DNA from 2 places in the Nesterenkonia rhizosphaerae genome. Region 1 is predicted to be linked to the other one. Evidence: riboswitches for the same ligand, from Rfam matches in the RefSeq annotation. Region 1 holds a riboswitch; the other holds the start of a gene.
What was found. Region 1 has a riboswitch for S-adenosylmethionine ahead of ABEA23_RS07680 (ABC transporter ATP-binding protein). Riboswitches for the same ligand answer to the same signal wherever they lie in the genome.
Positions count from the first base shown of each region.

Region 2: it holds a riboswitch for S-adenosylmethionine, as region 1 does, so the genes downstream of both, ABEA23_RS08655 (O-acetylhomoserine aminocarboxypropyltransferase/cysteine synthase family protein) here and ABEA23_RS07680 (ABC transporter ATP-binding protein) in region 1, are expected to answer to the same signal.

Region 1 covers NZ_BAABLW010000007.1:421,507-425,256, forward strand. Annotated here, with positions in the region: gene ABEA23_RS07670 (acetate--CoA ligase) at 1-1,447, opposite strand, end outside; gene ABEA23_RS07675 (flavin reductase family protein) at 1,496-2,080, opposite strand; SAM riboswitch class I at 2,093-2,194, opposite strand; SAM riboswitch class I at 2,332-2,433, shown strand; gene ABEA23_RS07680 (ABC transporter ATP-binding protein) at 2,445-3,299, shown strand; gene ABEA23_RS07685 (aliphatic sulfonate ABC transporter substrate-binding protein) at 3,383-3,750, shown strand, end outside.
Region 2 covers NZ_BAABLW010000007.1:646,112-649,861, forward strand. Annotated here, with positions in the region: gene ABEA23_RS08640 (phenylacetate--CoA ligase family protein) at 1-28, opposite strand, end outside; gene paaI (hydroxyphenylacetyl-CoA thioesterase PaaI) at 34-477, opposite strand; gene gluQRS (tRNA glutamyl-Q(34) synthetase GluQRS) at 664-1,593, shown strand; SAM riboswitch class IV at 1,652-1,768, shown strand; gene ABEA23_RS08655 (O-acetylhomoserine aminocarboxypropyltransferase/cysteine synthase family protein) at 1,785-3,152, shown strand; gene metX (homoserine O-acetyltransferase MetX) at 3,160-3,750, shown strand, end outside.

The DNA.
Region 1 (3,750 bases):
CGAACTCGTCGACTACCTCCACTGACCATCCCGGTAGGGGCCGAGCAACCGATCCGGGTTTGAACAGTCCCGCCTCGCGAAGCTCCGGGAGAGGGGAGAGGACAGTGGAACCGGACTCGGACTGCCACCAGGTATCCACCAGCGGAAGCGCCGGGCGGCCTTGGGCGTCGCGGGTGTCCCGGCCGACTTCGCGGCGCAGCCAGTCAGCGGCCTCGGGGTTGACGGCCTCACCGACGGTGCCGCCCAGCCTGATGGAGGAGAGGTCGTACTCGGAGGGGATCCCTGAGGGGAACCAGCCCATCAGGGAGCGCACCAGGGTCGGGGCGGTGTAGTAGCTGGTCACCCGGTGGCGCTGGATGATCTCAAAATGCCGGCCAGGATGGGGCACATTGGGCACCCCTTCGTAGATCACTTGGGTGGCCCCGGCGGCCAACGGGCCATACATCTCGTAGGTATGGGCGGTGACCCAGGCTAAGTCGGCAGTGCACCAATGGACATCATGATCGCGCTGGTCCGGATCAGGGTGGGCGAAGAGCCGCAGATAGCTGTAGAGCGCACCGGTGAGATACCCGCCAGTGCTATGCACCAGGCCCTTGGGCTTGCCCGTGGTGCCGGAGGTATACATGATGAACAGCGGATTCTCCGCATCGAAGAACTGCGGCTCATGGTCTGTCGATGCGGTGTCGACGACGTCGTGCCACCACACATCTCGACCCAGGCCGTCGCCGTTGAGGTCATCAGTGGTCCAGGAGATGTCGCTGCCGGTACGGCGCAGCACCAGGACATGCTCCACGCTGCCGCCTTCATCGACAGTGAGGCCGGTGACGGCGGCGTCGGCATTCTCCTTCACCGGCACTGCTGCACCCCGGCGGTACTGCCCATCAGAGGTGACCAGCAGTTTCGCGCCGGTGTCCGAGACGCGGAAGCGCAGCGCTTCAGCCGAGAAGCCGCCGAAGACCAACTGGTGCACGGCTCCGATGCGGGCGCAGGCCAGGGTGATCACGATGGTCTCCACCAGCACCGGGAGGTAGATGAGCACACGGTCGCCGTGGCCAATGCCCAGCCGCTGCAGGGCGTTGGCTGCCTGGCTGACCAGGTCCTTCAGCTCTGCGTAGCTGATATCGGCGCGATCACCGGGTTCACCCTCAAAGTGCAGTGCGATTTTGCTCCCGCGTCCGGCGGCCACGTGGCGGTCCACACAGTTGACGGCGGCATTGAGCTTGCCTTCTTCAAACCAGCGGATCACCGGTCCGCGGCGGGTCTGCGGGTTCGGTGGTGTCCAGTGGTGGGTGGTCTGCCAGGGGCGGTCCCACTCGAGAAGGGAAGCGGCTTGATCCCAGAAGTCCAGGCGCTGTCGTTCATCACCGCTGGCTTCGCTGGGCGTGTCCCAGGTGTGGACCTGGGCAGTGTAGGGGGACTGGTTGGTGCGGGGAGTGGTAGTGGGCACAGTTCTGCTTACGCTTGGGGGACTTAAGTTGCGGACGGATCAGGCAGCTCAGGCTGCTTCGGAAAGCGGCTTGAATTCGCTGCGATGAAAAACCAGGCCCGGGGCCTGTTCGTCGAGTCCGAGGTCCAGAACTTCTAGGACCACAATGTCGTGGTCGCCGGCGGTGAACTCGTTATAGACCCGAGTCTTAAGCCACAGCGGTGCACCATCGAGGAGCAGCGCGCCGTCGTCGGTGGTGTAGTCCACTCCGGTGAAACGCCCGGCGCGGTCCTTGGAGGCAATCTGCCGGCACAGCCCATGATGGTCGGCGCCGATAACTGACACTCCCAGGTGGGAGGCACCTTCCCGGAGTCGGGGCCAGGTATTGGAACTGTGTTGGACGGCGAATGTCACCAGCGCCGGTTCTAGGGAGACTCCCACGGTGAAGGTGGAGGCCACCAGGCCTTCCGGGGCTCCGTTGATGTGTGCAGCCACCACCACTACGCCCTGGGGAAATTGCGCGAAGGCGCGGCGCAGTTGCAGAGAATCCAGGGACTGGACTCCGGAACTGGACGGATTGTGTGCGGTGGAGTCGTCGCTGCTGGGCTTGTGCCCTGCATTGGGGTGGGCCAGAGTTGCCGCTGACAAGGTCATAAGGAATACACGCTCCCATCGGTCCTGGCGGTAGCACCCGGCAGTGCTGATAAAAACAGCTCCGGGTTGCTGCGGCGTCAAAGAGCCAGATCTCTCGGCCGCTCGAGATGGACGCTTTAACCGTACGCCGCGCTTCCTGAGCTGAGCAAAAACCGTGTCACATTCCGAGACATTGCATTTTGTGACTGGCGTTGGTCACTGAGTGTGGCGTAGACAAGCTGTGAACATTTACGCTGTAACAGCTTTGCAGCAAACCATCCAGAGCGACTGAGGGATCTGGCCCAACGACGTCGCAGCAACCCGGCTGGCTGAGTCATCAGCAGTCACGGTGCTAACGCCAGAACCGATGGGAGTGAGTTTCTTCATGTCATCTGTACCCACCCTTGAACGCGTCCAGACTCCGGTCCCCACCTCTGAGACAGCAGCTGAGAGCAGTGGACAGGACTCGCTGAACGTGAGCTTCCGTGATGTGGGCCGGCAGTTTGGGCAGCGCACAGTGCTGCGTGATGTCAGCCTGGAGGTCAGCCCTGGGGAAGTGGTGGCGATATTAGGCGCCTCGGGTTGTGGTAAGTCCACGCTGCTGCGTGCCGTGGCAGGACTCGACCACGGCTATCAGGGTGAGATTCTGATCAACGGTGAGCCGGTGGCCAAATACGACCCGCGCACCGCCGTCGGATTCCAGGAGCCCCGGTTGCTGCCCTGGCGATCACTGCGCAAGAACATTCACATGGGGCTCCCGCGGGGGTTGCCCAAACCTGAGGGCAACCAGCGGGTGGACGAGCTTCTGGAGCTCGTCGGCCTGGCTGAACGCGCTCATCTGCGACCCCGCGAAGTCTCTGGCGGCATGGCTCAGCGGGCGTCACTGGCCCGGGCGCTCGCCCGCCGACCCGGCGTCCTGCTGCTGGATGAGCCTTTTGGTGCGCTGGACGCCCTGACTCGTTTGAAAATGCAGGACCTGCTGCTGGATGTGCACGCCCAGACCGGCACCACCGTGCTGCTGGTGACTCATGATGTGGATGAGGCCCTGCAATTGGCTGACCGAATCCTGCTGCTAGGCGCACCAACGTCTGCAGCGGGTGAAGAGTCAGGCGCTCCAGAAGGGGCCACCATCAAACAGCTGCTCACCGTTCCCGGGCAGCGCCCCCGGGAGAGAGCATCAGCGGAACTGGCCCGACTGCGTGGAGAACTCTACGCGGGCCTCGGCGTGGACTCGCACTGAGCTCCCCGGCCCTGGCCGCTCGCCGATCCCTGCCCTAAAGACCTTTGTGTTTTGCCGTTCTTTATTGCCTGAAAGGCCCCGTTATGCCCACTGCATCTTTGAAGCTCAAGTCTCTGATCGGCGTCGCAGCGGCGACAGCCATGCTCTCGGCTACCGCCTGCGGAGGCAGCAATGACGAGCTTGAGACTCTGAATATCGACTTCGCCACCTACAACCCGCTGTCTCTGGTGATTCTGGAACACGGTTGGCTGGAAGAGGAACTTGCCGAGCACGACGTCGACGTCCAATGGGTTCAGTCCCACGGCTCCAACCGAGCCAACGAAAACCTGCGCGCCGGCAATATTCACATCGGCTCCACTGCCGGGTCTGCGGCGCTGCTGAACCGCTCCGTGGGCACTGACACCCAGACCATCCTCATTGAGTCTCAGCCGGAATGGACCGCACTGGTGAC
Region 2 (3,750 bases), 220 kb from region 1:
GCAGTGGATCTGAAGCTGTGATGGTCATATGTCTCACCTCGCGGAAGGAGTCTCGGCGGACTCGGTGGCAGGGAAGGGGATTGTGCGGGAGCGTCCGCGGAAGACCGCGATGGTCTCGGTGCCGTGAGTGACGGTGACGTCATAGATTCCGCTGCGGCCGCTGCGGGAGACCTCCACTGCCTCGGCCACTAGCTCATCATCGAGCTTCGCTGGTCGCAGGAAGTTGATATCCACCCCGGAGGCCACGGTGATCGTGCCGTCATCGCCGTCGGGATGGTTGCAGGCCATGGCGAAACAGGTATCAGCCAAGGTGAAGATCATGCCGCCGTGGGCGATTTTGAACCCATTGGTCATCTCTTCCCGCACGCGCATACGCAGCTTGGCGTGCCCGGGCTCGGCCAGCAGAACCTCTCCACCGAGCCAGCGGGTGCAGGAGTCAGTCTCAAGCATCCTATGCCGGGGGCCGTCTGCGGGCATGGGCACACCATTGCCGGCTTTCTGGGCAGTGTGCTCAGCAGTCTCCTCAGCGGTGGCTGGGGTGGCAGTGCTGGGTGCAGGCATCCGGGGCTCCTTGCATCAATTCCAGACCGATTGGTCAGTAAGTCAACTCAAGCACCCTGAAAATGTGATGTCAAGCACATTTAGGCGGCTCTATAGGATGGCATCATGTCCGCCGGTCGCTACGCCCCCAGCCCCTCAGGGGACCTGCACCTGGGGAACCTGCGCACCGCCCTGTTGTCCTGGCTCTTTGCCGCTTCAACCGGCCGTCCGCTGCTGCTGCGCTTTGAAGATCTGGACGCCGGCCGGACCATCCCCGGCTCCGCCGAGCGTCAGTTCAAGGACCTGAGGGCAATAGGCATCACCTTCAGCGGCGAGCCACTGTGGCAGTCCCAGCGGCAGCACCATTACGAGGCCGCCGTGGCCCAGCTGCGCGAGGCCGGTCTGGTCTACGAGTGCTTCTGTACCCGCCGCGAAATCCAGGACGCGCCCCGGGCGCCGCACGCACCGCCCGGGGCTTATCCCGGCACCTGCCGAGATCTCGGCGATGCAGAACGTCGCCAGCGCCGCCAGCAGCGGCCTCCGGCGCTGCGGCTGAAGGCTGAAGCCGGCGAGTACCGGGTGGCTGACCTGCTGCTTGGCGAGGTCACCGGACTCGTGGATGATCTGGTGCTGGTGCGCAATGACGGCACTGCCGCATATAACCTCGCCGTCGTGGTGGACGATCACTTAACCGGTGTGGACCAAGTGGTGCGCGGAGATGACCTGGCCAGCTCCACCCCGCGGCAGGTGTATCTGCGCGGCCTGCTCTACGGGCAGCAGACCGCTGAGTCGGTGCAATATGCCCATGTTCCGCTGGTGCTCAACCGGCAAGGTCAGCGGCTGGCCAAGCGTGACGGCGCGGTGACTCTGGGGCAGCTGAGTGAGTTGGGACAAAGCCCGGAACAAGTCCGCGATGAGCTCCTGGCCTCGCTGGGGCTGCCGCGTGGTCCTTTGGAACAGTCTGTGGAGACTTTTGATCCCTCTCGACTGCCGAAGCAGCCATGGGTGTTTAGCCCTGCATCGCAAAAACGCGGCCCAAGTGAGTCCATATAGCGAAACGTTTCATCCTGACTTGCGGCCCGTGCCACAAGTGGGCTTCACTTATAGCCACGGTCAAGAGTGCCAGCGCAAAACCCCGGTTTGCTGGCCGGCAACCCTCCTTCGCGGTGGGGTGCCCCGGGTGACGACCAGGTCGCAGCGCAGAACCGCGCTGAGGCAAGCGCGAGTCATGAGGAGACATCTCTATGTCTGAGAACACCCCCACTTTTTCCCCGGAAACCGCCAAATTCGAGACCCGGCAGATCCATGCCGGTGTCGCCCCGGATCCCGCCAGCGGTGCCCGTGCCCTGCCGATTCAGCAGACCACCAGCTTCGTCTTCCCCAGCACTGACGCTGCCGCCAAGCGCTTCGGGCTGGAGGAGATCGCCCCCATCTACACCCGGATCGGCAATCCGACGGTGGAAGCGGTTGAGAACAAAATCGCAGCCTTAGAAGGCGGCGTCGGCGCTCTGGCAGTCGGTTCGGGGCAGGCCGCCACATCACTGGCGCTGCTGAATATCGCTGAAGCCGGCAGTCATATCGTCGCCTCACCGACTCTCTACGGCGGCACGCAGAATCTCTTCAAGCACACGCTGCCCAAGTTCGGCGTGGAAGTCAGTTTTGTGGAGGACCCCGATGACTTGGAGTCCTGGCGAGCTGAGATCAAAGGCAATACTGTCGCGTTCTTCGCCGAAACCGTGGCCAACCCGCGCGGAGATGTGCTCGATCTAGAAGGTGTAGCTGGTCTGGCGCATGAATTCGGGGCACCGCTGATAGTGGATAACACCCTGCCCACCCCGTATCTGCTGCGTCCTATCGAATACGGCGCCGACGTGGTGGTGCACTCAGCCACGAAGTTCCTCGGCGGGCACGGCACGGCCATCGCCGGGGTGATAGTGGACTCCGGAAACTTTGACTACAGCCGCTACCCCGAGCGCTTCCCGGGCTTCAACCAGCCGGATGAGAGCTACCACGGACTTGTCTTCGGCCGAGACTTAGGACCGGAGGGCATCTTCGGAGTCAACCTCTCCTACATCCTGAAGGCCCGGGTGCAGCTGCTGCGCGACCTCGGCCCCTCGCTCTCACCCCATAACGCTTTCGAGATCAACCTGGGCTTGGAGACACTGAGCCTGCGCGTTGAGCGTCATGTCCAGAACGCCCAAGCTGTGGCGGAGTTTCTTCAGCAGCACCCTGCTGTGCGCCGGGTGTACTACTCAGGCCTGCCCTCCAGTCCCTGCTACGAGCGGGCGCAGAAGTACCTGCCCAAGGGCGTGGGCGCAGTGCTGGCGTTCGAGATCGATGCAGCAGGAGATCACAGCGCCCAGGCTCGAGCGGGACAGCAGGTGGTCGATGCGCTGGTACTGCATTCACTGGTCGCCAACGTCGGTGACGTGCGTTCGCTGGCCATCCATCCAGCCACCACCACGCATCGGCAGCTGGGTGAGGCAGAACAGCGTGCTGCAGGCATCAAGCCTGGCCTGGTGAGGTTGTCGGTGGGCCTGGAGCACATCGATGACATCCTGGCCGACCTCCAGCAGGCACTGGACACCCTGGACCAGAAGGCAGCGGGCTGATCCACGAATGACCCACGGTGTGACGGTGCTGAGCCAGCCCGGCGGGCTGAACGCAGGCAGCAGCAATGACTTCGGCACTCGGCCAGCCGGTGCCCTGCGCACAGCAGAAGTCGGTGCCTACACGTTCGAGACCGGCGGGCGGCTCCCCGCCGTCACCATTGCCTACGAGACCTGGGGGAGCCTCAACGCGGCCGGCGACAACGCCATCCTGGTGGCCCATGCGCTGACCGGAGACTCCCATGTAGCGGCCACCGACCGTGACCCCAGCTTCGGCTGGTGGGAGGGTCTGCTGGGTCCGGGGCGACCGATCGATACCTCCAAGTGGTTTGTGATCGCCCCGGCTATGGTCGGGGGCTGCTATGGCTCCACCGGTCCCGCCTCCCTGGATCCTGAGGGTGTGCCCTGGGGCTCACGCTTTCCGTATGTGACTATCCGGGATTCAGTGCACCTGGAGCATCGGCTGCTACAGCAGCTCGGAGTCAGGCGCCTGCACACCGTGGTCGGCGGATCGATGGGCGGAGCTCGGGCCCTGGAATGGGCTGCGACGTATCCTGAGCTGGTGGAGGGGCTGGCGGTCTTCGCCTGTGGGGCGGCCTCC